One region of the Stenotrophomonas sp. NA06056 genome, then DNA from elsewhere that is predicted to be linked to it. Evidence: riboswitches for the same ligand, from Rfam matches in the RefSeq annotation. Region 1 holds a riboswitch; the other holds the start of a gene.
The links. Region 1 has a riboswitch for cobalamin ahead of HUT07_RS01150 (epoxyqueuosine reductase QueH). Riboswitches for the same ligand answer to the same signal wherever they lie in the genome.

Region 1 (15,624 bases):
TGACCAAGCGCAATGGCACGACCGAACTGGTGGATCTGAACAAGATCGTCCGCGCGGTGCAGCGTTCCTCTGAGGGCCTGCACGCCGTCGATCCGATGCGTGTGGCCACCCGTACCATTTCCGGCCTGTACAACGGCGCCACCACCCAGGAGCTGGACGAGCTGTCCATCCGCACCGCGGCGCTGCTGATCGGCGAAGAACCCGAGTACGGCCGCCTGGCCGCGCGCCTGCTGGCCAACTTCATCGCCAAGGAAGTGTCCAACCAGGAAATCCACGCGTTCTCGCAGTCGGTGGGCCGTGGCCATGAAGTGGGCCTGATCAACGATCGCCTGCTGAACTTCGTGCAGACCAACGCACGCAAGCTCAACGATGCCATCGACATCTCGCTGGACCTGAACTTCGATTACTTCGGCCTGCGTACCCTGTACGACCGCTACCTGCTGCGCCACCCGCACACCCGCAAGGTGATCGAGACCCCGCAGCAGTTCTTCCTGCGCATCGCCAGCGCGCTGAGCGAGGACGTGCCGGAAACCCTGGCGCTGTACAAGCGCATGGGCAACCTGGACTACCTGCCGTCCAGCCCGACCCTGTTCAACTCCGGCACCACCCACGAGCAGCTGTCCTCGTGCTTCCTGCTGGACTCGCCGCAGGATTCGCTGGAATCGATCTACTCCAAGTACGGCGACATCGCCCAGCTGTCCAAGTTCTCCGGCGGCATCGGCGTCAGCTACACCCGCGTGCGTTCGCGTGGCTCGCTGATCAAGTCGACCAACGGTCACTCCAACGGCATCGTGCCGTGGCTGAAGACCATGGATTCGTCGGTGGCTGCGGTGAACCAGGGCGGCAAGCGCAAGGGCGCGGCCTGCGTGTACCTGGAAACCTGGCACGCCGATATCGAGGACTTCCTCGAGCTGCGTGACAACACCGGCGACGAATCGCGCCGTGCGCACAACCTGAACCTGGCCAACTGGATCCCGGACCTGTTCATGAAGCGTGTCGAGTCGGACCAGGAATGGTCGCTGTTCGATCCGCGCGTGGTGCCCGAATTCACCGACCTGTTCGGCGAAGCCTTCGAGGCCGCCTACCTGCAGGCCGAAGCACAGGGCAAGGCCAACCGCACCATCTCCGCACGCAAGCTGTACTCGCGGATGATGCGCACCCTTGCCGAGACCGGCAACGGCTGGATGACCTTCAAGGACAAGTGCAACCGCGCCAGCAACCAGACCCTGCGCGCCGGCAACGTGATCCACCTGTCCAACCTGTGCACCGAAATCCTGGAAGTCACCTCGGCTGAAGAGACCGCGGTGTGCAACCTGGGTTCGATCAACCTGGGCAACCACTTCGACGGCAACGGCGAGTTCGATTTCGACAAGCTGGCCGACACCGTGCGCCTGGCCGTGCGCCAGCTGGACCGCGTGATCGACCTGAACTTCTACCCGATCGAATCGGCACGCCGCGGCAACCTGCGCTGGCGCCCGGTCGGCCTGGGCTGCATGGGCCTGCAGGACGTCTTCTTCCGCAAGCGCCTGCCGTTCGATAGCGCCGAAGCCCGCGCGCTGTCGAAGAAGATTGCCGAGACCATCTACTTCCACGCGCTGGAAACCTCGGTGGAACTGGCCCAGGAACGCGGCAAGCACCCGTCCTTCGCCGACACCCGTGCGGCAAGCGGTGAGCTGCAGTTCGATGCCTGGAACGTGGTGCCGGAAGATGCCGCGCGCTGGGATGCCCTGCGTGAGCGCATCAAGGAACACGGCCTGCGCAACTCGCTGATGATCGCGATTGCCCCGACCGCCACCATCGCCTCCATCGCCGGCTGCTACGAGTGCGTGGAACCGCAGGTGTCCAACCTGTTCAAGCGCGAGACCCTGTCCGGTGACTTCCTGCAGGTCAACCGCTACCTGGTGAACGAGCTGAAGAAGCTGGGCCACTGGACCCCGGAAATGCGCGATGCGATCAAGCTGGCCGACGGCTCGATCCAGGCCCTCACCCAGATTCCGGAAACGCTGCGCCACGTCTACCGCACCGCATGGGAACTGCCGATGCGTTCGCTGATCGACATGGCCGCCGACCGTGGTGCCTTCATCGACCAGTCCGCCTCGCTCAACCTGTTCATGGAAAGCCCGAGCATCGGCGCGATGTCGTCCATGTATATGTACGCCTGGAAGCAGGGCATCAAGACCACCTACTACCTGCGTTCGCGTCCGGCCACCAAGATCGCCAAGACCACCGTCAGCCACACCGCCACCGCAGCGCCGGAAAAGGTGTTCAGCCCGGAAGAGGCCATCGCCTGCTCGCTGGAGAACCCGGAAGCCTGCGAGGCCTGCCAGTAACACACCGCGCGGTGGGTGCCGACCGTTGGTCGGCACTGCTGCTCGACTGCAGAGAACACCAAGGTAGCGCCGGGCCAAGCCCGGCGTTTTGACCCGAGAAGACAAGGAAACACCCATGGCCGACAAGCCCAAGCAGATGCTGCTCGATCCCGGTTTTGAACTGACCCTGCGCCCGATGCGCTACCCGCAGTTCTATGACATGTACCGGAACGCGATCAAGAACACCTGGACGGTGGAAGAGATCAACTTCCAGATCGACATCAGCGACCTGCACAGCAAGATGTCGCCGGGCGAGCGTCACCTGATCCACCGCCTGGTCGCGTTCTTCGCCACCGGCGATTCGATCGTGTCCAACAACCTGGTGCTGAACCTGTACCAGCACCTGAACGCGCCCGAAGCACGCATGTACCTGTCGCGCCAGCTGTATGAAGAAGCGCTGCACGTGCAGTTCTACCTGACGCTGCTGGACAACTACCTGCCGGATCCGGACGAGCGCGTCAAAGCCTTCGCCGCGGTGGAGAACATCGACTCGATCAAGAAGAAGGCCGATTTCTGCTTCAAGTGGATCGACTCGATCCAGGACCTGAAGCGTATCGAGACCCGCGAAGAGCGCCGCCAGTTCCTGCTCAACCAGATCTGCTTCGCTGCGTGCATCGAAGGCCTGTTCTTCTTCGCCGCCTTCGCCTACGTGTACTACTTCCGTTCGCGCGGTCTGCTGAACGGTCTGGCCTCGGGCACCAACTGGGTGTTCCGCGATGAAAGCGCGCACATGGAATTCGCCTTCGAGTGCGTGGACGTGATCCGCGAGGAAGAGCCGGACCTGTTCGACGACAAGATGAAGCAGGATGTCTACGACATGCTGGCCGAAGCCATCGAGTGTGAAGTGCAGTTCGCCGAAGACGTGCTGTCCGGTGGCGTGGCAGGCATTTCCACCCGTGACATGCGCCAGTACCTGCAGCACTGCGCCGACAACCATTTCCATCGCCTGGGCATGGAGCGCAAGTACAACGTGCGCAACCCGCTGAGCTTCATGGAACTGCAGGACGTGCAGGAGCTGACCAACTTCTTCGAACGCCGCGCCTCGGCCTACCAGGTGGGCGTGAAGGGCGAAGTCGCCTTCGACATGAACTTCTGATCGAAGTCGTCAGCTCTGTCGCAACAAAAAACCCCGGCCAACGCCGGGGTTTTTCGTTCTTGCGGTAGCGCCGGACCATGCTCGGCGAGCGCGCAGCGCGGAAGGTATTCATGGTGCCGCGGGCACTCCGCCGGGCATGGCCCGGCGCTATCGCCGTCCATCCATCGCCATGCGCACGGCCAACCCGGCCAGCACCGTGCCCATGAACCACCGCTGCACCGCCTGCCAGGTGGGACGGGCCGCCAGGAAGCCGGCGATGCTGCCGGCCATCAGCGCGATCATGCCGTTCACGCTCACACTCACCGCGATCTGGGTGAAGCCCAGCACCAGTGACTGCATCAATACGCTGCCTTCGCTGTCCGGGTGCAGGAACTGCGGCAGCAGGGACAGATACATCACCGCGACCTTGGGGTTCAGCACATTGGTCAGGAAACCCATCGCGAACAGCTTGCGCGGGCCGTCCACCGGCAGGTCACGCACCGCGAACGGCGAGCGGCCGCCCGGCTTCACCGCCTGCCAGGCCAGGTACAGCAGGTACAGCGCACCGCCGATGCGCAGCGCGTCGTAGGCGAACGGCACCGTCATCAACAGCGCGGTGATGCCCAGCGCCGCGCACAGCATGTAGAACACAAAGCCCAGCGCCACCCCACCCAGCGAGATCAGCCCGGCCACGCGGCCCTGGCAGATCGAGCGCGAGATCACGTAGATCATGTTCGGCCCGGGTGTCAGCACCATGGCCAGCGAGACGAGGGCGAAGGCCAGCAGGTCGGACGTGGCGGGCATGGTGGGTTCACGCAGTGGGGGTGCCGAAGTGTAGCGCCGCCTGCACACCACCTGCCTTAAAATCCGTCCTACCCCACACCCGAACCGCCCCCATGACCCCCATCCCCGAGACCGTGCCGCCGACCGAAGTGCGCATGGCCGAAATCGTCTTCCCCAACCACACCAACCACATGGGCACCCTGTTCGGTGGCCAGGCGCTGGCATGGATGGACAAGGCCGCCTTCCTCGCCGCCGCCCGCTACTCGCGCCGCACCGTGGTGACCGCACGTAGCGACCAGGTTGATTTCAAGCTGCCGATCCGCATCGGCCAGATGGTCGAGACCATCGGCCGCATCGTCGAAGTCGGCCGCAGCTCGATGAAGGTCGAGGTGGAGCTGATCGCCGAGGATCTGCACAGTGGCGAACGCAAGCTGTGCACCCGCGGCCACTTCGTGATGATCGCCTTGGGCGACGATGGCCACCCGGTGACCGTGCCGCAGCTTCCCGGCGCGCCGGTGGCCTGAGCCCGTGCTTGCGGGGGCGCCCACGCGCCCCCATCTGGCTGCAATGACCCTGCCGCTCACCGACTTCATCGACCGCGCCCAACGCCTGTTCGTGCTGACCGGCGCCGGCTGCAGCACCGCCTCGGGCATTCCCGATTACCGCGATGCCGATGGCCAATGGAAGCGCACGCCGCCGGTGACGTACCAGGCCTTCATGGGCGAGGCGGCCACCCGCCAGCGTTACTGGGCGCGCAGCCTGCTGGGCTGGCCGCGCTTCGGCCAGGCTCGACCCAACGGCACACACCAGGCGCTGGCCGCACTGGAGGACAGCGGCAAGCTGCAGGTGCTGCTGACCCAGAACGTGGATGGCCTGCACCAGCGTGCCGGCAGCCAGAACGTGATCGACCTGCACGGCCGCCTGGATCTGGTGCGCTGCATGGGATGCGAGCGCCGCAGCGAGCGAGAGGCGTTCCAGCAGCGGCTGCTTGATGCGAACCCGGGCTGGGACTCACTCGAGGCCGGTATCGCGCCCGACGGCGACGCCGACCTGGAAACCGACTTCTCTGCGTTCGCGGTGCCTGATTGCCCGCACTGCGGCGGGCTGCTGAAGCCAGACGTAGTGTTCTTCGGCGAAAACGTGCCGCGTGAGCGCGTGGCTGCCGTACACGACCACCTGCAGCAGGCTGATGCGGTGCTGGTGGTGGGCTCTTCGCTGATGGTCTATTCCGGCTTCCGCTTCGTGCAGGCCGCGGCCAAGGCTGGCTTGCCGGTGGCCGCGCTGAACCGTGGCCGCACCCGTGCCGACGACCTGCTGCAGTTCAAGGACGAGCGCGATTGCGCCGAGGCGCTGGCCGGCTGGACCACGCGCTGAGCCGAGCATGGGCTCGGCTCCACAGGGGACGCCGACGTTTTGTAGAACCGAGCCTGCGCTCGGCTGCCCTTGCCCACGAAACAGCGATCCACCCACACGGTTGATCTATCGGCCGTACAGCGGTGCAATACGCACCCCCTTTGGTACACCCCCACTGCCGTGAGCCAGCTGTTTTCGCCGATCTCCTTCGGCCCCCTGACCCTGTCCAACCGCATCGTCGTCGCACCGATGTGCCAGTACTCCGCAGAAGACGGCCGCGCCAGCGACTGGCACGCCATGCATCTGGGCAACCTGGCGCAGTCCGGCGCGGGCCTGTTGATCCTGGAGGCCACCGCAGTCGAAGCGCGTGGCCGCATCAGCTGGGCCGATCTGGGCCTGTGGGACGACGGCACCGAAGCGGCGCTGGCGCAGGTGCTGGCCAGCATCCGCCGCTGGTCGCCGATGCCGCTGGGCGTGCAGCTGGGCCATGCCGGACGCAAGGCCTCGGTCAATCGTCCGTGGGACGGTGGCGGCCAGCTGCCGGCCGACGACGCACGTGGCTGGGCCACGGTCGCGCCATCGCCGGTGCCGTTCCATGCCGCCGATCCGGCGCCGCAGGAACTGGACGAGGCCGGCATCGCCGAAGTCGTTGCTGCCTTCGCCGCCAGCGCGGTGCGCGCCGAGCGCCTGGGCTTCGAGCTGATCGAGATTCACGCCGCGCATGGCTACCTGCTGCACCAGTTCCTGTCGCCGCTGAGCAACCGCCGCACCGATGGTTACGGCGGCTCGCTGCCGAACCGCCTGCGGATGCTGGTGGAAGTGTTCGACGCGGTGCGTGCTGCGGTGTCGGACAAGATCGCCGTGGGCGTGCGCATCTCCGCCAGCGACTGGGTCGAGGGTGGCTGGGACATCGTGCAGAGCGAGGCGTTGGCGCAGGTGCTGGACGCGCGTGGCTGCAATTTCCTGCACGTGTCCAGTGGTGGCCTGCACGAGCGCCAGAAGATCAGCGTCGGCCCGGGCTATCAGGTGCCGTTCGCGGCGGCGATCAAGGCCAAGAAGGTGCGCATGCCGGTGATCGCGGTGGGCATGATCACCGAGCCGGAGCAGGCCGAATCGATCCTGCGCCACAACCAGGCCGATGCCATCGCGCTGGCCCGCGGCATCCTGTACGACCCACGCTGGCCGTGGCATGCCGCTGCGGCGCTGGGTGACAGCGTGGTGCCGGCACCGCAGTACCTGCGCTGCGAGCCGCGCGACGCACGTGGCGTGTTCAGTCCGCGCTGAGCACTACACCTGCCAGGCCGGCGGCAGGCCGGCCTGCAGGTGCTCGAACAGCGCGCGGATCTTGGCGGTGAAATCGCGGCGGTCGCTGACGCAGAAAAACACGTCCATCGGTTCCGGCTGCCAGTCGGTAGCGGGCCCGAACACCGCCTGCAGGCGCCCATCGCGCAGGTACGGCTCGGCCACGAACGCCGCCAGCCGGGTGATTCCGGCACCGGCGGCGGCCAGTTCGGCCAGCGCATCGATGTCATCGCAGACCATGCTCGGCGGCAGTGCCGCGTCCACGCGTTGACCGTCTTTCAACAGGCCCCAGCGCAGTGGCCGGCCGTCGGTGGGGAAGCGGTGCAGCAGGCCGCGGTGGGCAACCAGCTGCGCCGGTTGCAGCGGTGTGCCGTGTGCCTTCAGGTAGGCCGGCGACGCGCAGAACACGAACGGGATGCGTGCCAGTGGCCGCGCCACCAACCCATCTTCCAGCTGCGCACCGATGCGGATGCTGGCATCCACCGCCTCCGCGCCGTGCTGCACGGCGCGGTCGGTCAGGCGCAGTTCCAGCTGCAGCTGCGGGTAGCGCTGCTGCAGTGAGGGCAGCAACGGTGCAAGCACGTGCCGGCCGAAGGCGCTGCTGCTGGCGATGCGCAGCGGCCCGGCCGGTTCGATGTCACCAGAGGTGACCATCGCCTGCGCGCGTGCCAGGTCGGCTTCGAGATGCCGCACCTGCGCCAGGTACACCGTGCCGGCCTCGCTCAGCGCCAGTTGGCGCGTGCTGCGGTTCAGCAGACGCACGCCCAGGTGGGCTTCCAGGCGGTTGATGTTCTGGCCCACGGCGGTGGCGCTGATGCCAAGGGTACGTGCCGCAGCGGCAATGCTGCCGGTCTCTGCGGTGCGGGTGAAACTGCGGATGAGCTGCAACAGGTTCATGACCGACCAGCTTGCCATGCGGAATGCCAAGTATCGCTTGGGTCTGTACCAAGCCGTCGGTTGCATCGGTGACCATCCTCCACCGCGCCACGGTGCTGCCCTACACTCAGGTGATGCGCCCCGATTCCATCCTCACCCTCTCCTGTCCCGACCGCACCGGCATCGTCTACCGCGTCTCGGGCCTGTTGTTCGACCATGGCTGCAACATCCTCGACGCCCAGCAGTTCGGTGACGAGGAGAGCGGTCGCTTCTTCCTGCGCGTGCATTTCGACCGTGATGCGGGCCTGCCGCTGGACACCGTGCACATCGCGATGGCCGCACTGGCAGCGGACTTCGGCATGGACTGGCAGCTGCATGACGGACGTCGCCGGCCGCGCCTGCTGGTACTGGTCAGCAAGCAGGGCCATTGCCTGAACGACCTGCTGTTCCGTGCCCACAGCGGCCAGCTGAAGGTGGACATCGCGGCGGTGGCATCCAACCATTCGGACTTTGCAGCCTTGGCGGCGTCCTACCAGGTGCCGTTCCATCACCTGCCGGTGAATGCAGAGACGCGTTCAGCGCAGGAGCAGCAGATCATCGACCTGGTCGAACGCGAGCGCATCGACCTGGTGGTGCTGGCACGCTACATGCAGATTCTTTCGCCCACGCTGTGCCGTGCGCTGGCGGGCAGGGCGATCAACATCCACCACAGCTTCCTGCCCAGCTTCAAGGGCGCGCAACCGTACCACCAGGCGCACGCGCGCGGGGTCAAGATCATCGGCGCCACCGCGCACTACGTCACCGAAGACCTGGACGAAGGCCCGATCATCGAACAGGACGTGGCCCGCGTGGACCACGCGATGACCCCGCGCGAACTGGTGCGGCTGGGCAGCGACACCGAATCGCAGGTGCTGGCGCGTGCCGTGCGCCGGCACGTGGAGCACCGCATCCTGCTCAACGGGCATCGCACGGTGGTGTTCCGGTAATCGTCCATCCCGCGTCCGACGGGCCATGCCCGGCGGCCACGCGTCAGACGATCGCGATCCCCGACTTGCCCAGCGACTCACGCACCATCGCGTCGTTGGCTTCGGTCACCGGCCGGGTCAGGTCCCACAGAAACTTCACCCGGAAGCCGGATTTCACCGCGTCCTGCGCGCTCCACAGCACGCAGTAATCGCGCGCCAGGCCGCACACATGCACCTCGCGGATACGGCGCTCATGCAGCCAGCCGGCCAGACCGGTCGGCGGGCGTTCGCCTTCGGGGCCATGGTTCTCGCGGAACGCGCTGTATGAGTCCACCTGCTGGCGGGTGCCCTTGCGCAGGATCAGATCGGCCACGGTCCAGTCCACGCCCGGGTGCAGTGCGGCCCCGTCGCTGCCCTGCACGCAGTGGTCCGGCCACAGGGTCTGCGGCTGCGCGTGCAGCAGGATCGCTTCGAACGGCAGATGCCCCGGATGCTGGCTGGCAAACGAGGCATGGTCGGCCGGGTGCCAGTCCTGGGTCGCCACCACGGTGCGGTAACGGCGCTCGGCCAGCAGGTCCATGATCGGCGCCACCAGCGCATCGCCCTGTTCGCAGGCGAGGGCGCCACCGGGCATGAAGTCCGGCTGCAGGTCGATCACCAGCAGGGCGACATCGGCGGGCAGGGCAGTCATGGCAGATCCACTACAACGTCAAGGGGCGACCAGCGTGGCCGCCCCTTGCTTGCACGTCAATCGCCCTGCGGCGTCTCAGCGTCCTGCCCGTAATACAGCAGGCCGATCCTGATCCGCTCGCGGCCGTTTTCGCGGCGGTGGCGGTTGGCATCGCGCAGCGAATACACGCAACCACAGTACTCCTGCTGGTAGAACTGCTCGCGCTTGCTGATCTCGACCATGCGGCTGGCACCGCCACCCTTGCGCCAGTTGTAGTCCCAGTACTGCAGACCTTCGTAGCGGGAGGCGGCGCGCACACCGCAGTCGTTGATCTGCGCCATGTTCTTCCAGCGCGAGATGCCCAGCGAGGAACTGATGGTGTCGTAGCCGTGTTCGTGCGCGTACAGCGCGGTGCGCTCGAAACGCATGTCGAAGCACATCGTGCAGCGGATGCCGCGCTCGGGCTCGTTCTCCATGCCACGTGCACGGCTGAACCAGTTGTCGGTGTCGTAGTCGCAGTCGATGAAGGGAATGTTGTGCTGTTCGGCGAAGCGGATGTTCTCCTGCTTGCGCAGCTCGTATTCCTTCACCGGGTGGATGTTGGGGTTGTAGAAGAAGATCGCATAGTCGATCCCGGAGGCGGTGATCGCCTCCATCACTTCGCCCGAGCACGGCGCGCAGCACGAGTGCAGCAGCAGGCGCTGGCCGTTGTCGGGAAGGGTCAGGGTGGGTCGTTGGAGCTCGGTCATCGTCGGGTGCATCTGGGCGTGGGCAGCGGTCTGGCCGGAAACCGTGAACAGGACGCGCGCGGCCACGCCGCCTGCACGCGCAGGACGACGACGGCCCCGGCAACCTCCCCGCGGAGATTCCAGGTCGAGTCAGGGGACGGTCGAGTCCCCCGGCCGGGGCCGGTATTCGGGCTGATGGACACGGGCCGCAGCCCACCTACTACCTGCCGCTTCCCAGGCGCGAGCCCAGTGCTGTTGGCAGGATTCGTTTCCATTCACCGCTGCGGGGCAGCTCCGGAATGCGCGCGCGAGGCGCCTTCACCGGATTCCCGTTTAAATCCATCCCCTCGCGTGAAAGCCAGGACGGATACCTTCGGCAAGTGCAAGGTGGACCGGTTGGCAGCAATGGTCAAGGGACACCATTACGCGCCAAAGCTGTGGCTGCCTTCTCAGGCTGTGAGAGCGCGTCTTGCCATACTGCACATCGACAGACGGGAGGTGGCTCGTGGCGGCGAAGTACTGCGATCTGGTCATGAAAGGCGGCATCACCAGCGGCATCGTGTATCCCAACGCGGTGCTCGCACTGGCCCGCGAATACCGTTTCAAGAGCATCGGTGGCACCTCGGCCGGTGCGATCGCCGCTGCCGTGGCGGCCGCTGCAGCATACGGCGACCGGCGCCAGCAGGCCGGCCAGACCCTGCCCGGTGACGCCGGGTACGGTGGCCTGTCGGCGGTGTCGGCACAGCTGTCGCGACGCGGGTTCATCTACAGCCTGTTCCAACCGGCCAGTGGCGCGCGCGCGGCGTATCGATTGCTGGTGGTGCTGACCGGCAACGCCGGCTGGCCGCGCAAGCTGCTGTGCCTGGCCATCGCGGTGTTCCAGATCGCACCGTTGGAAGTGCTGGTGTCGCTGGCGCTGTTGCTGGGCCTGGGCTGGTGGGGCGGTGGCTGGAGCGGCGTGGCGGCGACCCTGCTGCCGTCGCTGCTGTGTGCCTACGGCGCAGGTGTTGCCGGCGCTGCGCTGCGGGTGGCGCGGGTGGCGCGGCGCAACCTGCTGGGCCTGTGCAGCGGGCTGGGCCGTAATGCCGACACGCCAGCGCTGACCGAGTGGCTGCATGAAAGCCTGCAGCAGCTGTCGGGCAAGCCGATGGATGCACCGCTGACCTTCGCCGACCTGCACGATGCACCCCGCTATGCGGGCGAACCGGACAGCCCGCATGCGATCACCCTGCAGATGATCACCACCTGCGTGTCGCACAACGAACCGCGCACGCTGCCGTTGGGCGGTGCGCAGTTCTGGTTCCTGCGCGAGGAGTTCGAGCAGTTGTTCCCGGCCAGCGTGGTGCAGTGGATGGTCGACCATGCCGGTCCACCGCGCGAGGTTGAAGGCCGCAACTATTACCACCTGCCGCAGGGCGCGTCGCTGCCGGTACTGGTGGCCACGCGCATGAGCCTCAGCTTCCCGCTGCTGATCAGCGCGGTGCCGCTGCATGAGCCCTCGCGTCGCGAGCGTCGATGCGAACCGACGCCGACGGCTGCAGGCGATGCGGGGCACAACGTGGCCGACAGCATGGAGGGGCTGACCAGTGCAGGGCAGTCCTGCGGTCCGGTCATCACTGCGTTCCGGGTGTGCTGGTTCTCCGATGGCGGCATCAGCAGCAACTTCCCGATCCACCTGTTCGATGCAGCGCTGCCGCGTTGGCCGACGTTCGCCATCAACCTGGTCTATCCACAACGCCCCGAGCCGGTGGTGCGCGGTGGCGACAGCCGCCAGGCGCTGGAGCGCTCGGTGTTCCTGCCCACCGAGAACCGCCACGGATGGCAACGTCACTACCAGTCCATCGCCACACCGTTGGCCGCAGGCGAACTGGGCCGTTTCCTGTTTGCGGTGGTGGCTACCATGCAGAACTGGCGCGACCTGCTGCAGGCACGTGCGCCCGGCTATCGCGACCGCATCGTGCACGTGAGCCTGCAGGGTGACGAGGGCGGCATGAACCTGGACATGCCACAGGAGGTGCTAACCCGCATCGCCGACAAGGGCAGCCTGGCCGGTGCACGCTTCTGCTCGTTCTCGTTCGAGAACCATTACTGGATCCGCTGGCGCAACCTGGCCTCGGCCTACCAGCGCTACACGCTGGAGATTTCGCGCACCGATGATCCGGCGCAGCAGGTGCTGGCCTATCGAGCGGCCTATGCGATGGTAGCCACGGGCACGCCGCCACCGCCGTCGTACAAGCTGGGTTCGGAAGACAAGCGCATCGCCTCGCAGCAGCTGTGGGGGCTGATGGTGGAGCAGGGGCGCAGTTGGGATGATCTTGGCCCCGACCTCACCGAAGGCTCGCCGCGGCCGTTGCCGCAGATGAAGGTGACGCCGATCTATTGAGCGGATGCATCCACGCATGGCGTGGATCTACCGCGGGCTATCGCCACGCTTCGATCACTGCATCGCCCCGCAATGGTGCGTACAACGGCAGCGCCAGCTCCTGCTTCACCCATCCCGGGTTGAGCGCGCGCAGTCCGGCCAGGTACTCGCGGGTCAATGCGGTTTCACCGTGCGACATCGCCAGCCTCGCGGCGCGCGCCCAGGTGCGGTCCCAGCCATGCGCCAGTGCCAGCGATGTGGCCAGCGATGCACGCGCAGCCGCAACATCACCGCGTTGCCACTGCTGCTCGGCGCGGATGATCGCGTCGTTGGACAGCCGCATGTCGTACAGCTCACGCAATCGCACCACCGCGCGCGGGTCGGCATCCACACGCAGGTCGGTGTCCTGCCAGTCGCCGCCAGGCGTGCGTACCAGCAGTGCCGCCGACCATTGCCCGCTGCGTTGCCCACCTGCCGCCTGCCCTGCTTCCAGCGCGGCCAGCAGGCGCGCGGCAAGGTCACCCCGCGTGGCGGTGAAGGTGCGTTGCATGGCGGCCAACACGTCCGGCCCGGCCAGGCCGTTGCCCTGAACGCTGACCGTGCCCTCGCCATGGGCACCCGCCCAATCGGCCTGCTGTGCCGTGGCGCCGGTGTACTGCGCGTTGCCGCCACGCGCACTGACCAGCCCGACCTGGCGCTCGGCGATGGTGGTGCCATCGAAGTCGCCGTCCTCGTCCAGCAGCTGCTTGAGCACCTGTTGTGGCGTACGGCCTTTGGCCAGCAGCGCCAGCCCTTTCGATCCATAGGTCGGGTTGGTTTCGAACTGGCTGGCAACCGCACCGACCTTCGCTTGCGCCCACGGCACACCGACACCGCCGACGGCAAGGTTATGGGTAGCGACAGCGACCCCGCAGTCGCCGGCCTCGTTGCAGGCCACGATCGAAAACGTCGCCCACGCCGGTGCGGCGATGGCAGCAAGCAGCAGGGCCAGGCAAGGGCGCAACAGGAACATGGGTGTCTCCATGGGCGGGCATCCCGATTGGGATGCAGCCTACGCACGAAAGGTTTAGTAGATCCACGCCATGCGTGGATGGAATCCCATCGGAATTGAATATTTCAAGCATTCATCGAAGAGCATCCACGCATGGCGTGGATCTACCGTGTCGACCAAGGTCGACACCCACCAACAGCAGCGTGCCGACCAACGGTCAGCGCCCACCAACAGCAGCGGGAAACTGTCGAAGGCGGGGTGGGTCCGGTTGCGGGGGTGTAAGCGCCATGGATGGCGCGCCCAAGCCTCCATGGATGGATTCACGGCGTCCCCCGCCACCGGACCCACCCCGCCATCCCACGAAATGCTAGCTTTTGCCGTTGCCGTTGCCGTTGCTTCGGCCTCTGCAGGTGCAGGGCGCAGCCCTGCCGAACCCAACCCCTACCGACCCGGCAACTGGGTAAACGCACGCTGCATGCAGTCCTCGCGCGGGCACACCCGGCAACCCGGCCCGATCGATACCGAATTGCCCGGGCTCTGCACGTCCAGCCCCAGCGAATACACCAGCCTGTCCGCATGCTGCAGGTCGCAGCCCAGCGCTACCGCAAACGTCTTGCGCGGCTGGCCGTGGCCGACCGGGCCGCTGCTGACCTGCCGCGCCAGCCAGAAATGGCGGCGGCCATCGGGCATGCGCGCGGTCTGGGTGAGGATGCGCCCGGGCTGGTTGAAGGCCTCGTAGACGATCCACAACGGGCACGAACCCCCCACCTGCGAGAAGTGGAAATCGGTGGCGGAATGACGTTTGGATACGTTGCCGGCGCGGTCCACGCGGATGAAGAAGAACGGCAGGCCCGGCGCGCTGCGGCGGGCCAGTGTGCTCAAGCGATGGCAGACGGCCTCGAAGCCCACACCGAACTGGTGTGCCAGCAGTTCAATGTCGTAGCTGCTGGCCTCGGCCGCGCGCAGGAAGCGCATGTACGGCATCACCAACGCACCGGCGAAGTAATTGGACAGGCCGATGCGCGCCTGTGCGATGCGGGCTTCGTCGCTGAAGCCGGTGCGCGCGATCACCGCATCGATCTGCGGCAGGTAACCGCGCAGTGCCAGCTCGACGGCCATCTGGAACGCCTGCTGGCCCGGCTCCAGATAGTCCGGTAGCCACAACGTACGGCTGCCGGCGTCGTACTGGCGCTTCTCGCGCCCAGCCTGCAGCGCAGCCACTTCCACCAGCACGCCGTGGCGGTCGGCCAGCAACTGGCGCAGCCGGGGTGCGACGTGTCCTGGCGCCAGCCCCCATTCGGCGAACAGCTGCTCGGCCAGTTCGTCCAGTTCGGGGATGTGGTTGTGCATGCGGTTGAAGAACTCGCGCACCTGGTCCCCCGCTGGCAGCGTGCCGCCTGCGCCCGGTTCGCCCAGCTGGAACTCCAACGCGGCGGCGTGCTCGCGTAGCGCCAGGTGGCGGCGGTGCAGGTCCAGCAGGGCGCGGCTGACCTGCGGCAGGTTGCCGGCCAGTGCCCGCAACTCGGTCGCACTCACTTCCGCCAGGCCCAGGTCGCGCAGGGTCTCGCCCAACGACTCCTGCAGTGCTGCAGGCTCATCGTCGTCGAACAGGGTGGAAACATCGCCCAACACCTCGCCCAGCTTCTTCTGCACTGCCGGTGTCAGCGGACGCTTGTTGCGCTCGATCTGGTTCAGGTAGCTGGCCGACAGCCCCAGCGCCCTTGCCAGATCGGCCTGGCTGTAGCCGCGCTGCTCGCGCAGGCGCAGCAGACGCAGGCCAAGTTGGCGCTGGGGGGCTGAATAATTCACAGAATTAACAGAAATCGTGGCGGGTATTGGCCAGATTAAGCGGATTCAGGCCGGAAATCGAGCTGGGCGCTGTGAATAATGCCAAGCATCTTTCGCACCCCGTGGATTGTCGTCATGACTGTTGCAGCGCCCCGTATCCGCATGCTGATCGATGGCCAGTTCGTTGAATCGGCCACTTCCCATTGGCAGGACGTGATCAATCCGGCCACCCAGGACGTGCTGGCCCAGGTGCCGTTCGCCACCACCGCTGAAGTCGACGCCGCCGTGGCTGCCGCCAAGGAAGCCTTCAAGACCTGGCGCAAGACCCCGATCGGCACCCGCGCGCGCATCTTCCTGAAGTA
Region 2 (15,624 bases), 3.5 Mb from region 1:
CCTGGTTGCGCATCAGATGGCCGCTGGGCGCATCGTGGCCAAGGATGCGACCCTGCTCATCCAGCAGGTACACCTCGACACTGGGATTGACCGCCATCAGCTGGCCGAACAACGCGCGCACCGCTGCATCGCGCATGCCGCTGGTGTCCATCAGCTCGCTGCGCTGGGCGATGTGCTCGGCCAACCCCAGCGACAGGCGCTGCACCACTTCCTGCTCATGCCGGGTATTGGTGCGCATCTGCCAGGCCAGCAACGCCATGCAGCACGTCAGCATCAGCGCCGACATCACCAGCGCCAGTTTCTGCCACAGGTTCGGTTTGATCATGCTGCCGCCCCGGCCGGGTCGACCAGCTTGTAGCCGCGCCCCCACACCGTCAGCAGACGCCGTGGGTTGCCCGGATCGGTTTCGATCTTGCTGCGCAGGCGGTTGATGTGGGTGTTGACCGTGTGCTCGTACCCATCGTGCTGGTAGCCCCAGACCTGGTTGAGCAGTTCCATCCGCGCAAATACCTGGTCCGGGTGGCGGGCGAAGAACAGCAGCAGTTCGAACTCACGCGGGGTCAGTTCCAGTGCATTGCCATCGACGGCGGCCGTACGCGCGACCGGGTCCAGGCGCAGCCCACCCAGTTCGATCGCCCCGGCATCGATGCGCGCGTTCTGTGCCATGGCTTCGGCACGGCGCAGCAGCGCGCGTACGCGTGCCACCAGCTCCGGCATCGAGAACGGTTTGGCCAGGTAGTCGTCCGCGCCCAGTTCCAGGCCGACGATGCGCTGGGTTTCGCTGCCGCGCGCACTGATGATGATGATCGGCACATAGCGCGCCATCGCGCGTGCACGCTGGCAGACCTGCAGGCCGTCCACGCCCGGCAGCATCACGTCCAGGACCAGCGCGTCCCACGGGCCTTCCTGTTCGATCAGGCGCAGGCCAGCATCGCCGCTGGCGGCGTGCGCGACTTCATAACCCTCATCACCCAGGTGCATGCGCAGCAGGTCGGCGATATGGGCATCGTCTTCAACGATGAGGACACGTTTGGCGGACATCGGCAGGTTCAGGCCAGCGGGGAAGCTGCCCGCATTGTGGCGCGGGAGCGGCGCGGATACCTCACGAAAAATTGAATCCTGCGTGAGGATTCGTTGACCGGAGGGGGCGCAGGATGGCCCCGTCGCCCCTTCCCGGAGTCCGCCATGTCCCTCACCCGCCGCCACCTGCTGGGCCTGGGCGGTGCTGTCACTGCCGCCGGCCTGCTGGGACTTGGCGCGTGCAGCCGTGCTACCCCCGCCGCTGCCGAGGCACGGCCTTCGCGACCGTTCGAGGTGACCCGCAGCGATGCCGAGTGGCGCCGGTTGCTGAGCCCGGCGCAGTACGCCGTGCTGCGCCAGCAGGCTACCGAACGCCCCGGGAGCAGCCCGCTGAACAAGGAACACCGGCAGGGTACGTTCGCCTGCGCCGGCTGCGCGTTGCCACTGTTCTCGTCATCCACCAAGTTCGAGAGCCACACCGGCTGGCCCAGCTTCTGGGCACCGCTGCACAACGCCATTGGCGAGGATCGCGACACCACCTTCGGCATGTTGCGGGTGGAGGCACATTGCCGCCGTTGTGGCGGCCATCTCGGCCACGTGTTCAACGACGGCCCGCGCCCGACCGGACTGCGCTACTGCATGAACGGCGCCGCGATGGTGTTCACGCCCGGGGCTGCACAGCAGGACGCCGCTGGCGACTGGCGTGTGCCGCTGGGTTCTTCCCCCACTTCGGGAGCGTGATGATGCTGCTGTTGCTGCTTGCCTATCTCGGGGGCGTGCTGACCCTGCTCAGCCCGTGCATCCTGCCGGTGCTGCCGTTCGTGTTCGCACGCGCTGATCGTCCGTTCCTGCGCAGCACCCTGCCACTGCTGCTGGGTATGGCGCTGACCTTCACCGTGGTCGCCAGCCTGGCGGCGGTCGGCAGCCAGTGGGTGGCACAGGCCAACCAGATCGGCCGCTGGGTGGCGCTGGTGCTGATGGCTGTGTTCGCCATCGCGCTGTTGTGGCCGACCCTGGCCGACCATCTGCTGGCGCCGTTCCAGCGCATCGGTGCGCGCCTGAGTGCGCGTGCTGACGCTGCTGATGCGGCCGGCCGCGGCGGTGCCTGGACCTCCCTGCTGATCGGCATCGCCACGGGCCTGCTGTGGGCACCCTGCGCCGGTCCGATTCTGGGCCTGGTGCTGACCGGTGCCGCCCTGAACGGTGCCAGTGTCGGCACCAGTTCACTGTTGCTGGCTTACGCACTGGGCGCTGTCACTGCACTGGCGCTGGCTGTGTGGGTCGGCGGCCGCGTGTTCCGCGCACTGCAGGCCCGGCTCGGCCTGGGCAATGTGGTGCGCCGCGTGTTGGGCGTGGCCGCGTTGCTGGCGGTGGTGGCGATCGGGCTGGGCTGGGACACCGGCCTGCTGACCCGTCTGTCCGCGGTCAGTACCGCACGCATCGAACAGGGCCTGCTGGATGCCGTGCCCAATGCGCAGCCCGCCGCACCGCCGATGATGATGATGGCGGCCGGCCAGGCAGACACACCGCTGCCGGTGGAGGGCACCCTGCCCGCGCTGGACGGCGCCACCGGCTGGCTCAACAGCCCGCCGCTGAGTGCCGAGCAGCTGCGTGGCAAGGTGGTGCTGATCGATTTCTGGACCTACTCCTGCATCAACTGCCTACGTGCGATGCCGTTCGTGCACGAGTGGGCGCAGCGCTACCGTGACCATGGTTTGGTGGTGGTGGGCGTGCATACGCCGGAGTTCGCGTTCGAGCGCGACCCGCGCAATGTGATGAAGGCCGTGCAGCAGCTGAAGGTCGAGTACCCGGTCGCGCTCGACAATCAGTATGCGATCTGGCGCGCGTTCAACAACCGCTATTGGCCAGCGCACTACTTCATCGATGCGCAGGGCAACATCCGCGGCCACCAGTTCGGCGAGGGCAACTACGCGCACTCCGAGCAGGTCATCCGACGCCTGCTGGTGGAAGCCGGCCAGACCGACCTGCCACCGCCTGCAGACCCCGCTGCGGCCGACCTGCAGGGCGTAGCCACGCAGGCCGACATGGGCAACCTGCGCTCGCCGGAAACCTACCTGGGCCACGCACGTGCCGAGCAGTTCGCCTCGCCGGGCGGGCAGCGCGCCGACGCAGTATCCGGCTACACGCTGCCGTCCACCCTCGCGCTGAACCAATGGGGCCTGTCCGGACAGTGGCGGGTCAACGATGAAGCGGCACAGCTGCAGCAGGCCGGTGGGCGCATCGCCTTCCAGTTCCATGCCCGCGACCTGCACTTGGTGCTGGCACCCGGCGAGGAGGGAAAACCGGTGCGCTTCCGCGTGCTGCTTGATGGCAAGCCACTGCCGGCGGCCGATGCCGGCGCCGACGTGGCTGCCGATGGCACCGGCACCGTCAACGAACACCGCCTGTACCAGCTGATCCGCCAGCGCGGCACGGTCGGTCCACATCGCTTCGAGATCGAATTCCTCGACGCAGGCGTGCAGGCCTACGCCTTCACCTTCGGTTGAACCGGGAGCACCTGATGAAACTCTCCTTCGAACAGGGTATTGCCGCCGGCGTCGCCGGCCTGGTTGCCACCGCGTTGATCGCTGGCGTACTGCTGGTGGACCACAGCGCGATCGCCGCGCCGACCGAGCCCACGGCGCAGCTGCAGGCGCTGCCTGTACCCAGCGGCGACGCGGCGTTCCGCGATGACGCCAGCCACGCCAGCGTGGTCTTCGCCGGTGGCTGTTTCTGGGGCGTGCAGGGCGTGTTCCAGCACGTGAAAGGGGTGAGCAACGCGGTGTCCGGTTACATCGGAGGCAGTGCCAGCGATGCCCGCTATGAACGCGTCAGCGGGGGCCGCACCGGCCACGCCGAAGCGGTGAAGGTGGACTACGATCCGCGCCAGGTCAGCTATGGACAGCTGATGCAGGTGTTCTTCTCAGTGGTGCACGACCCGACCCAGCTCAATCGCCAAGGGCCTGACCACGGCAGCCAGTACCGCTCGGCGATCTTCGTCGATGATCCGCGCCAGCAGGCAGCAAGCCGCGCCTACATCGGCCAGCTTGGCCAGGCAGGCAGCTACCGCGCGCCAATCGTTACCCAGGTGGGTAGTGGCCAACGCTTCTACCCGGCCGAGAGCTACCACCAGAACTACATGAGCAACTACCCGCAGGCCGCGTACATCCGCTACTACGACGCCCCCAAGCTGGCCGCGTTGGGCAAGCAGTTCCCAGCGTTGTACCGCCGCGATCCGGCGCTGGTCCCCATGCGCTGACACCGCTCTTCTGTAGAGCCGAGCCCATGCTCGGCTGCTGTTGGCCGAAGAGCAGCCGAGCATGGGCTCGGCTCTACACACAAGAAAAAAAACGCACGGCCATTCAGCCGTGCGCTTGGAAAGTATCGACCGGGCCCCGATCAGGCCCGGCCGACAACGACATGCTAGGCTCGCCGGCATCATGGGTACAGAACCAGATGCGGGTCGAGTCGATGGATACAGAAGACACCACCACAATGATCCCACCCCGCTACCAGCGGCTGTCGGACGAGCTGGCCGAGGCGATCCATGGCGGGCGCCTGCCGGTCGGCAGCCGGTTGCCCTCGCTGCGGCAGATGGCTTCGCAGCGCCAGCTCAGCCTGAACACCGTGATTGCAGCCTATCGCCAGCTGGAAGACGCAGGATTGGTCATTCCGCGGCCGAAGGCTGGCTTCGAAGTCGCGCCGCGACTGTCGGCACCGCAGCGATCGCTGCGCGATACGCCGTCAGCACCCACTGCACCGCTGCAGCAGGTGCTGATGGCGCGCGTGCTGGAAGCACAGCGACGCCCAGGCGTGGTCGACCTCGCTTTTGCCGGCCCGCGCGGACGGCAGTTCTACCCGGGCGCACAACTGGCCCGGCACACCGCGCAGGTACTGCGCCATGGCCAGCAGACTGTGGAAACCTACGCCCGCCCCAACGGGTCGCAGCGCCTGCTGGCGCAGATCGTGCGGCGTGGCCCACGGCTGGGCCTGCATACCCACGCCGAGCGCCTGCTGCTGACCCATGGCGCGATGGAGGCACTGCAGCTGGCCCTGCGTGCGGTGACCCAGGCCGGTGATGCTGTCGGCATCGAGGCACCCTCGTACTTCAATCTGTACCCCTTGCTGACCACGCTCGGCCTGCAGCCGATCGAACTGCCCACCCATCCGCAGCATGGGCTGGACGTGGATGCACTGGAAGCACTGCTGGAGCACACACCGCTCGCGGCGCTGGTGGTGATGCCAACCGTGCACAACCCGCTGGGCTGCACGATGCCCATCGCTGACAAGCAACGCCTGGCCGAACTGGTCAACGCACGCCAGCTACCGCTGATCGAAGACGCGGTGTATGCCGAACTGCAGTTCTGCGAACCACCGGCCCCCTTGTTGAAGGCCTTCGACCGCGATGGCTGGGTGATGGTGGTCGGTGGCTTTTCGAAGACGCTGGCACCGGACTACCGGATCGGCTGGCTCGATGGCGGACGCTTCGCCGAACGCATCGCGCTGCTCAAATTCCAGTCCACCGGCGGCGAACCGCAGCTGCTCGGCGATGCAGTGGCGGCCTACCTGGAAGCAGGCAGTTACGAGCACCACCTGCATCGCATGCGCCGGTTGTACCGCGAGCAGGTCGGTCGCCTACGGCAACTGGTGGCCGAACACTTCCCGGCCGGCACCCGCGCCACCGAACCGCAGGGAGGGTTCCTGCTATGGCTGGAAGTGCCGGGCGTGGATACCCGGGAATTGTTCGAGCGCGCACTGGCAGAGGACATCGTGTTCATGCCGGGCCAGGTGTATTCGCGTGGCGCGCGATACCGGCATTGCCTGCGGTTGTCGTGTTGCCAGACCCTGGACGCGCGCTTCATCGGTGCGGTGGAACGGTTGGGTGCGATTGCGCGGGAGCTGGCGGCACACCGGCTTCTGTAGAGCCGAGCCTGCGCTCGGCTGCTTTTCGCCGTTGCCCCACACTGAGCCGAGCATGGGCTCGGCTCTACACGGAGCAGATCAATCGAGCAGATGCGGCAGCCGTCTCCAGGCTGATGGCACGCAAGCTTCTGTAGAGCCGAGCCTGCGCTCGGCTGCTTTTCGCCGCAGCCGCGCGCTGAGCCGAGCATGGGCTCGGCTCTACACGGAGCAGATCAATCGAGCAGATGCGTGCTCAATGCTTTGCCATCGGCACGGGCCAGATGCGGCAGCCGTCCCCAGCAAGGCATCGGCAGACGCTGCTGCAAGGTCGCAAAGTTCTCATCCTGGCGCTGCATCGAAGGATCGATGTGGTTGCCGATCCAGCCCAGGCAGTCCACATCACTGGCCTGCAGCGATTGCGCGGTCAACCGCGCATGGTTGACGCACCCCAGGCGCATGCCGACCACCAGCACCACCGGCAGCCGCAGCGCTCGCACCAGATCAAGCTGGTCCAGCTGCGCCGACAGCGGTGCCATCCAGCCGCCCACGCCTTCCACTACCACCACGTCGGCCTGCGCGCGCAGGCGTTCGAAGGCCGCCACGATCGGTGCCAGTTCAATGCGCACGCCATCTTCTGCAGCTGCCAGCTCCGGCGCCAGCGGCTGGCGCAATGCGTAGGGGTTCAGATCGGCGTAGTCCGGCACCGGCAGGCTGGCGGCCTGCAGTGCCAGCGCGTCGTCGTTGCGCAGCCCCTGCCCCAGATCATGGCTGCCGCTGGCCACCGGTTTCATGCCCACCGCGCGCAGGCCGCGCCGGCGCAGCGCGTGCAGCAGTGCGGTACTGGCGGCGGTCTTGCCGATCTCGGTATCGGTGCCGGTAACGAACAGCGCCGTCGGCAACGTGGCAGGCAGGGACATTACAGGCTCCAGCGGGGCAACAGGGGCTGCATTATCGCTGGCCCGGCACGCTTGCTAGACTGCGGCCATGTTCACCAACGCCTCGCTCACCGGCAGCAAGCCGGAACAATACGCCCAGCTGCTGGAACAGGCCCGTGGCCTGGTCTACGGCGAGTCCGACCGCATCGCCAATGCGGCCAACCTCGCTGCGCTGGTCTACCACGCCCTGCCCGACCTGAACTGGGTGGGCTTTTACCTGTACGACGGCAAGGAACTGGTGGTCGGTCCGTTCCAGGGCCTGCCGGCCTGCGTGCGCATTCCGCTGGACAAGGGCGTGTGCGGTGCGGCCGCCAGCCAGCGCGTGACCCAGCGCATCGAGGACGTGGAGGCCTTCCCCGGCCATATCGCCTGCGATGCAGCATCGCGCTCGGAGCTGGTGGTTCCATTGATCCGGGATGATCAACTGATCGGTGTGTTCGATATCGACAGCCCGGTTGTCGGCCGCTTCGATGCTGAGGACCAGGCCGGTCTGGAAGCCATCGCCCGCGTGTTCGTCGGGGCGTTGCCGTGAGCGCGGTCAAGCTGCGCAACATCGGCCCGAAGAGCGCGGCATGGCTGCGCCAGGTGGGCCTGCGCAGCCGTGAGGACCTGGTTGCCCTCGGTGCCGTCGGCGCCTTCGTCAAGGTCAAGCGCGCCGGCTTCAAACCCAGCCTCAACCTGCTGTATTCGCTGGAAGGTGCGCTGCTGGACTGCCATTGGCAGGAACTGAGCGAACCGCAGCGCACTGCACTGGTGCAGGACTACGAAGCACGTATCGCCGTGCATCCGCTGAAGGCGGCAGGTCCGGCATCGGGCCCGGTGCATGAGCAGCGCTTCGACGCCGAGGACGACGGCGAAGAAAGCACGGCCGAAAGCGCCGGCGAGGATTGATCGGTAGCGCCGGGCCATGCCCGGCGAATGCGCTCAGGGCTGCTGCAGCTCCAGCAGCTCGCCCACCAGCCCGGTTTCACCACGCTCGACCCGCACGCGCAGGCGCGTGCCGTGGTCGATGCGCAGCGCCCAGCACAGCGACATCGGCAAGCCACACACCTGCGACAGCACCATGCGCAGCGGACCGCCGTGGCTGACCACTACCGTCGGCGGCGCGTCGTCGTCGTCCAGCAGCCGATCCAGCGCGCGCGCGATGCGCCGTTCGAAGTGGCCCCAGCTCTCGCCATGCGGCGGCGGAAACGCATGCGGATCCGCGTGGAAGGCGGCCAACGCGTCTTCCGGCAGATCGAACAGCGATTGGCCATCCCAGTCGCCGAAATCCAGCTCTTCCCACTCCTCGTCGGCCTCCACGTCCAGCGCGCGTGGTGTGGCCAGTGCCATCGCCGTATGCAGCGAGCGCAGGCGCGGCGAACTGATCACCCGTTCCCACGATTGCCCGGCATAGGCATCGACCAGCTCCTGCGGCAGGCGGGCCAGCTGCGGCGGATCGCTGCGGCCATCGAGGAACTCATCACGACCGTTGCCGGCATGGCGGACCAGGTCGAGGATCATGCGCGTGCCCAGTACGGGCGGCGCGGGAACAGCGGGAAACTGACGGACATCGGCAACGGCACCACGATAATTCGAGCTGCATTCTAGGCGCTGGCGCAGGCCCACTGCACCGTCCGGGTGCATCCGCGCCGGATCAATCGCGCAGGTTCCCCGCTACGGGCCGGCCGCGATGCCGTAGACTGCGCGCACTTCCAGGTGACCTGCGGCCCTGCCGGCAGGTTGAAACGGGAAGCCGGTGACGCGTGACAACACGCCATGCCGGCGCTGCCCCCGCAACGGTAAGCACGTCAGTTCCAGGCATCCCGCCACTGTGCCGCAGGCATGGGAAGGCGCTTGGACGGTGGCCTCGAGCCACCCGGCGGCGAGCCCGGAGACCGGCCCGGAAGCCTCAGGTCGCGATGCGGTGGGCATGGCGCTGGATGTCTGTGGCGATGGCCGCGGCATCGGCGCGTGCCTGCCTGTTGCGACTCCTCCCCTTCGCTGCGCGGGCGTGCGCGGCACCTGGAGTCCCCCCGATGAAACTGCAGTCCCGAATGCTGTCCCTGGCTGTGTTGGCCGCTCTTCCCGCGTTGGCCCTGGCCGAAGATGGCGCTGCCGATCTCGATCAGGTGCTGGTCACCGCCACCCGCACCCCGATCGCCCTGCAGGACAGCATCGCGCCTGCACAGGTGATCGACCGTGCACAGATCGAATCCAGCCAGGCCACCTCCCTGCAGGAACTGCTGCAGGGCCGCGCCGGCATCAACCTGACCAATGCCGGTGGCCTGGGCAAGCAGAGCTCGCTGTTCCTGCGTGGCACCAATTCCTCGCATACGGTGGTGCTGGTCGATGGCGTGCGCATCAACAGCGCCGACCTCGGCCTGGCGATGTACCAGGATCTGCCGCTGGCGCAGATCGAGCGCGTGGAAATCGTGCGCGGCCCGCAGTCCAGCCTGTACGGCGCCGATGCCATCGGCGGCGTGATCCAGATCTTCACCCGCCACAACCAGGGCGACTTCGCTCCGCACTTCCAGCTGGGGGGCGGCAGCAATGGCCTGCGTGAGGCCAGCGGCGGCATCGGCGGTGGCACCGAACGCGGTTGGTTCGGCGCCGACATCGCCTACCAGCATTCGGACGGCATCGATGCCTGCCGCGGCTCGGCCACGCTGTCTGCCGGCTGCTTCGCCGATGAACCCGACCGCGACGGCTATCGCAACCTGTCCAAGAGCCTGCGTGGTGGTTACAACCTCAACGACCAGTGGACCGTGGAAGGCAGCGCGCTGCGCGCCGACGGCGAGAACCACTACGACGGCTACTACAACTACTCCGAGACCCGCGAGCAGGTGCTGGCCGGCAAGGTGCGCTACACCCCGTCCGAGCAGCTGACGCTGACCGCCAATGTCGGCCGCAGCGACAACGAGTCCGACAACTTCGGCGACTTCGGTGCACGCGGCAGTGCACAGACGCACCGCGACAGCGCCTCTCTGCAGGCTGACATCGGTGTTGCCGAAGGCCAGCTGCTCAGCGCCGGCGTGGACTGGAGCGAGGACAACCTGGACGGCAGCAGCGCCGGTTACCTGGTCGACAGCCGCCGCAATACCGGCGTGTTCCTGCAGTATCAGGCGCGCTTCGGCCGTCACCAGCTGCAGGCCAGCGCGCGCAATGACGACAACCAGCAGTTTGGCAACCACGCCACCGGCAGCCTCGGCTGGGCGATGGAGCTGGGCCACGGCCTGCGTGTCAACGCCAGCTACGGCACCGCGTTCAAGGCGCCGACCTTCAGCGACCTGTACGACCCGTGGAGCGGCGTGCCGACGCTGGACCCGGAGACGTCCAAGAGTGCCAACCTCGGCATCTCGCAGCAGGGCCAGGGCTGGCGCTGGGGCCTGGACGTGTACGAGACCCGCATCGATGACCTGATCACCTATGACGCGGCCACCTTCCGCATGCAGCAGGTCGAGAAGGCACGCATCCGCGGTGCGGAACTGACCGGCGGCGCCACCGTGGCCGGCTTCGACATCAACGCGCAGCTGAGCTTCACCGACCCGCGCAACCGCACCAATGGCAGCGCGCAGTTCGACAACTGGCTGGCACGCCGCGCGCAGCAGACTGCGCGTCTGGACATCGACCGCCGCTTCGGCGACTTCCGCACCGGTCTGACTGTGCAGGGCGCGGGCAAGCGCTACGACGATGCCGCCAATGCGGTGAAGGTCGGCGGCTACGGCACGCTGGATCTGCGCGCCGAATATGCGCTGACCCCGGCATGGTCGGTGCTGGCGCGGGTGGCCAATGTGTTCGACCGCGCGTACGAGACCGTGGCGTGGTTCAACCAGCCGGGCCGCGAGTACCAGCTGAGCGTGCGTTACCAGCCGAAGTGAAAAAACGCGCCGGGCATTGCCCGGCGCCTCCTGACGCCATTGACGCATGGCGTCGATCTACGTGCAGAGCCGGGCCCATGCTCGGCTCAGGCATCGAAGCAGCCGAGCGCCGGCTCGGCTCTACACCGGAATGCCTGCAGCCAACCCTGGCAACTCGCGCAGGTCGTCGATCACTGCCACGGCGTGCGCGTTGTCCAGGTCCAGACCTCGCGGATAGCCATAACGCACCAGGGCGATCGGCATGCCGGCGTCCTCAGCGGCGCGGTAGTCGGTAAGCGAATCGCCAACCATCAGGCACGCCTCGACGGGCAGTTCAAAGTGTGCGGCGATATGCCGCAACGGCTCACCGCTGGGCTTGCGCTGCGGCAGGGAATCACCGCCCAGCACCAGCGCGAAGGCCTCGGCGATGCCCAGGTGCTGCAGCAAAGGCGGCACCAGGGCTTCGGGCTTGTTGGTGCAGATCGCCAGTGGTACGTTCAACGCGCGCAACTGCGTCAGCGCGCCCACGACGCCATCGAACAGCTGCGGGCTGCGCAGCAGGCATTCGCGGTAGTGGACCATGAAGGTCGGCATCACCGCTGCCAGGTCGATCTCGCGCCCGGCAGCCTGCACGGCCTGTTCGACCAGCCGGCGCACGCCGTCGCCGATCCAACCCAGAACGGTGGCTTCGGCTACGCGTGCGATGCCGATGTCCTCCAGCGTGCGGTTCAGTGCTTCGGCGATATCGGCAGCGCTGTCGACCAGCGTGCCATCGAGGTCGAACACGACCAGCGGATAGGGATACGACAAGGGACGGCTCACTCGTGCAACGTGGGGCCGTCCATTGTACGCCCGCGCTTTCAGCCGATCCGGCGTGCGCGGGTGGCCAGGAAGGTCGGCAGGTAGCGGTCGATCACGAAGCGCGGCTGCGGTTGCCAGTCTTCCATGAAGCGATCAATGACGAACCCGGCATCCAGCTGCCCGGCGATCAGATCAGCCAGGCTGTGGCCGAATGTCAGCGCTTCGCCACGGGCCAGCTTGGCCTCGCGCGCGGCTGGCTCCAGGTCTTCCAGGTCGGAATAGGGAATCGCGTACTGCGGGCGGATCAGGCCCTGCTCGCTCAACTGTGCGTCACGCGCAGCGACGAACACCACCGGATTGTAGAAGCTGGCCATCAGCAGGCCATCGCGGGCCAGCACCCGGTGGCACTCGGCCCACACCGGACGCACGTCGGGCACGTACAGGTTCGAGATGGGATGGAACACCACGTCGAAGCTGCCATTGGCGAAGGCCTGCAGATCGCGCATGTCACCCTGCACGGTGCGCAGCGACAGACCATCGCGGTCGGCCACGGCGCGGTCCTGCGCCAGCTGCCCGTCGGAAAGATCGAACACGGTCACCTCGGCGCCTGCCGCAGCAAGCACGGGCGCCTGCTGGCCCCCGGCCGAGGCCAGGCACAGGATGCGCCTGCCCCGCACATCGCCGAGCCAATCCAGCGGCAGCGCACGCGGCGTCAGGTGCACCTGCCAGCGCCCCTCGCGGGCGTCGGCAATCGTTGCGGCGTCCACCGGCCGCGACCACTCGCGCACCTCGCTGGCCTGGCGGTCCCAGGCCGCACGGTTGTGGTCGATCAACGCCTGTCCATGGTTCATGTGTTCTCCTTGCCCGAGGGGCGCCAGTCCAGATCCTGGAAGGCCGGGCTCGCGAAGCATTCGGCGAGGAAGTCCAGGAATCGCCGCATGATAGCGGGCTGTTGTCGACGCGACGCGTACACAGCATGAATGCCGAGCTCGTCCAGGCTGTACTCGGGCAGCAGTTCGATCAGTTCGCCACTGCGCAGCAGCGGTGCCACCTGGTAGGTCGGCAGCATGGCGATGCCGGCATTGGCGCGCACGGCCTCCAGCAGCAGCGATGCTTCATTGGCACTGATGTTGCCGCCCACCGCAACCGACAACGAGCGCCCTGCGCGATGCAGCTGCCATAGGCTCTTGCCAACGTAGTGATGGGTCAGGCAGTTGTGCGTGACGAGGTGTTCGGGCGCGGTCGGCGTGCCACGTACCTGCAGGTAGGCGGGCGTCGCGCACAGCACCGAGCGGCAGATCGCCAACCGACGGGCGATCAGGCTGGGATCGATCTGCCGCGCGATGCGCACGGCCAGGTCGACGCGCTCCTCCACCAGGTTGACCATGCGGTCCACCAGCAGCAGTTCGATGCGTGCGGCTGGATGGCGCTGCACGAACGCGGCCACCGCGCGCGCCAGATGGCTCTGCCCGAACGACACGCTGGCGGTGATGCGCAGCGTGCCGTGTGGCTCGGGATCGTCGCTGGCCAGCTCGCCCTGTAGTTCCTCGCCGATCGCCAGCATCTGCCGGAAGCGCGCCAACGCGGCTTCACCGGCTCCGGTCAGGCTCACCCGCCGCGTGGTCCGGTGCAGCAGCCGCGCACCCAGCCAGCCTTCTACTTCGGCCAGGTAGCGGCTGACCATCGCCCGCGACATGTCCAGCACCTCGGCGGCGGCGGTCAGGCTGCCGCGCTCGGCGACTTCGACGAACACGGTCATGGCGGTCAATCGGTCCATCTGCTCGATCCATGCAACAAACAAGCGCGTTATACGCTGTTTTTCGAGCGACTGCAGCGGCCTACAGTGGCCTCATTCCCCCGCCCTACCCCACGGAGTCCTGCCATGAAGATCGCCCTCGTCGGTGCCACCGGCAACATCGGCCGCCAGATCGCCCGCCACGCGCTGGCCAACGGCCACCAACTGACCGTCATCGTGCGCAGCGCGCAGGACCTGCCGGCCGAGCTGGCCGGCGCCCATCCGGTCATCGCCTCGCTGGATGACCAGGATGCCCTGGTCGCCGCCATCACCGGCCACGATGTGCTGGCCAGCGCCTATGGCCCGCGTCCGGGCGACGACATCGGTCGCGTCGGCGAGGTGGCCGCGCAGCTGGCCGATGCCGCCCGCAAGGCCAACGTGCCGCGTCTGGTGGTGGTCGGTGGTGCGGGCAGCCTGGAAGTCGCACCCGGCGTGCAGCTGGTCGATACCCCCAACTTCCCGGAGGCGTACAAGCCGTACGCACTGGCCCACCGTGAGGCGTTCAACCGCCTGCAGGCGGTGGATGACCTGGACTGGACCTTCTTCTCGCCGGCCGCCGAAATCGGCCCGGGTGAAGAGCGGGGCCAGTACCGCGTGCAGCTGAAGGCCTTCCTCGCCGATGCCAGCGGCCACAGCCGCATCAGCTACGCCGACTACGGCGCCGCGTTCGTCGCCGAACTGGAAGCGCGCAAGTACCCGAAGCAGATCATCACGGCCGCATATTGATCGACACGCTTGTTCTGTAGAGCCGAAGGCAACGGCAGGAGCCGTTGCCAACGTCGCTTGCGACGGCCCGCAGGGGGCCGGGCAAGGACGCCCGGCATAGCCCACGCTCGGCTCAACGCAAACATGCAGCCGAGCATGGCTCGGCTCTACACGAGGAATGCCCCATGCGAACCGCTGCCCTGCTGTTCCCCCTCGCGCTGGCTGCAGGCTTCGCCAGCACCCCGCTGCTGGCCGCGCCGGCCGCCCCTGCATCTGCCAGCGCTGCGAAATCCGAGCTGCGCCTGCAGACCTTCCATCCCGGCCCGCAGGCAATGTTCTCGGTGTCCTCGGTGCTGATCGAAGGGCGCAACGATGCGATCCTGGTCAACGCGCAGTTCGGTGCCGGCGATGCGCGCCGGCTGGTCGAGCAGATCCGCGCCAGCGGCAAGCAACTGACCACCATCTACATCAGCCATGGCGACCCGGATTACTACTTCGGCCTGGCCACCGTGCAGGACGCATTCCCGCAGGCGCGCATCGTCGCCACCGCGCAGACCGTGGCGCACATCCGAGAATCCCAGGCCGGCAAGCTGGCGTACTGGGGGCCGAAGATGGGCGCCGACGTTCCCGCACGCATCGTGGTGCCAGCCGTACTGGAAGGCGATGCACTGCAGCTGGAAGGCCAGCGCCTGCCGTTGATCGGCCTGGATGGCCCGACGCCGGACCGCAGCGTGCTATGGGTGCCGTCGCTGCGCGCGATCGTCGGTGGCATTCCGGTGGTGGCCGGCGAGCATGTGTGGATGGCCGATACGCAGACGCCGCAGTCGCATGCCGTTTGGCTGCGCACGCTGCAGCAGCTGCAGGCGTTGAAGCCGAAGGTGGTGGTGCCCGGTCATTACGCGGAGGGCGCGGCACTGGATGCCAGTGCGTTGCGCTTCACGGCGGACTACATCCGCGCCTTCGATGTTGAAACGGCCAAGGCCAAGGACAGTGCGGCGTTGGTGAGGGCGATGCAGGCGCGCTATCCGACGCTGGCGGGTGTGGAGTCGCTGCAGTTGAGTGCGAAGGTGGCCAAGGGCGAGATGCGGTGGCCGTAAGGTAGGGGGTCTTTTGCAGGGCTGCGCCCTGCACCTGCCGAATCAACGTCAACGTCAACAGCTGGGTATCCATGGGATGGCGGGGTGGGTCCGGTTGCGGGGGACGCTGCAAGTACGTCCCTGTAAGCTCGGTCGCGCCATCCATGGCGCTCACGCCCCCGCAACCGGACCCACCCCGCCTTCGACAGTTGGCCGCGATCTGTTGGAACCTGCTGCTGATGGAACCTGCTGCTGATGGTGGGTGCCGACCGTTGGTCGGCACGGCAATGATCAGTGCTCGAACAATTCGCCCTGCACCACCGCTTCCTTTTCGCGGAAACCACCGAGGCCGACGCCGACCAGGCGGTAGCGGGTGTCGGCGGGCAGGTCGACGCGGGCGCGCAGGGCCAGTGCGATGTCGCGCAGTTCGACCATCGATTCCGGCGGGCGTTCGGGGGTGAAGCTGCGGGTGAGGATGCGGAACTGCGCGGTCTTCAGCTTCAACACCACGGTGTGGCCGATGCGTTCGGTCTTGCGCGTGGCATGCCAGG

Region 2: it holds a riboswitch for cobalamin, as region 1 does, so the genes downstream of both, btuB (TonB-dependent vitamin B12 receptor) here and HUT07_RS01150 (epoxyqueuosine reductase QueH) in region 1, are expected to answer to the same signal.

Annotation. Positions count from the first base shown of each region.
Region 1 is NZ_CP054931.1:257,404-273,027, forward strand. It holds gene HUT07_RS01105 (ribonucleoside-diphosphate reductase subunit alpha) at 1-2,330, shown strand, start outside; gene HUT07_RS01110 (ribonucleotide-diphosphate reductase subunit beta) at 2,446-3,465, shown strand; gene HUT07_RS01115 (LysE family translocator) at 3,613-4,248, opposite strand; gene HUT07_RS01120 (acyl-CoA thioesterase) at 4,341-4,751, shown strand; gene HUT07_RS01125 (NAD-dependent protein deacetylase) at 4,795-5,601, shown strand; gene HUT07_RS01130 (NADH:flavin oxidoreductase/NADH oxidase) at 5,761-6,864, shown strand; gene HUT07_RS01135 (LysR family transcriptional regulator) at 6,868-7,779, opposite strand; gene purU (formyltetrahydrofolate deformylase) at 7,893-8,744, shown strand; gene pncA (bifunctional nicotinamidase/pyrazinamidase) at 8,788-9,414, opposite strand; gene HUT07_RS01150 (epoxyqueuosine reductase QueH) at 9,471-10,142, opposite strand; cobalamin riboswitch at 10,282-10,499, opposite strand; gene HUT07_RS01155 (patatin-like phospholipase family protein) at 10,627-12,504, shown strand; gene HUT07_RS01160 (DUF1028 domain-containing protein) at 12,542-13,495, opposite strand; gene HUT07_RS01165 (short-chain fatty acyl-CoA regulator family protein) at 13,916-15,283, opposite strand; gene HUT07_RS01170 (CoA-acylating methylmalonate-semialdehyde dehydrogenase) at 15,398-15,624, shown strand, end outside.
Region 2 is NZ_CP054931.1:3,769,296-3,784,919, forward strand. It holds gene HUT07_RS17000 (HAMP domain-containing sensor histidine kinase) at 1-325, opposite strand, end outside; gene HUT07_RS17005 (response regulator transcription factor) at 322-1,041, opposite strand; gene msrB (peptide-methionine (R)-S-oxide reductase MsrB) at 1,186-1,761, shown strand; gene HUT07_RS17015 (cytochrome c biogenesis protein DipZ) at 1,764-3,527, shown strand; gene msrA (peptide-methionine (S)-S-oxide reductase MsrA) at 3,542-4,279, shown strand; gene HUT07_RS17025 (PLP-dependent aminotransferase family protein) at 4,492-5,943, shown strand; gene bioD (dethiobiotin synthase) at 6,156-6,839, opposite strand; gene HUT07_RS17035 (GAF domain-containing protein) at 6,907-7,389, shown strand; gene HUT07_RS17040 (TfoX/Sxy family protein) at 7,386-7,748, shown strand; gene HUT07_RS17045 (histidine phosphatase family protein) at 7,782-8,360, opposite strand; cobalamin riboswitch at 8,537-8,758, shown strand; gene btuB (TonB-dependent vitamin B12 receptor) at 8,876-10,717, shown strand; gene gph (phosphoglycolate phosphatase) at 10,838-11,506, opposite strand; gene HUT07_RS17060 (class I SAM-dependent methyltransferase) at 11,557-12,348, opposite strand; gene HUT07_RS17065 (LysR family transcriptional regulator) at 12,345-13,274, opposite strand; gene HUT07_RS17070 (NAD(P)H-binding protein) at 13,380-14,018, shown strand; gene HUT07_RS17075 (MBL fold metallo-hydrolase) at 14,183-15,094, shown strand; gene dinB (DNA polymerase IV) at 15,365-15,624, opposite strand, start outside.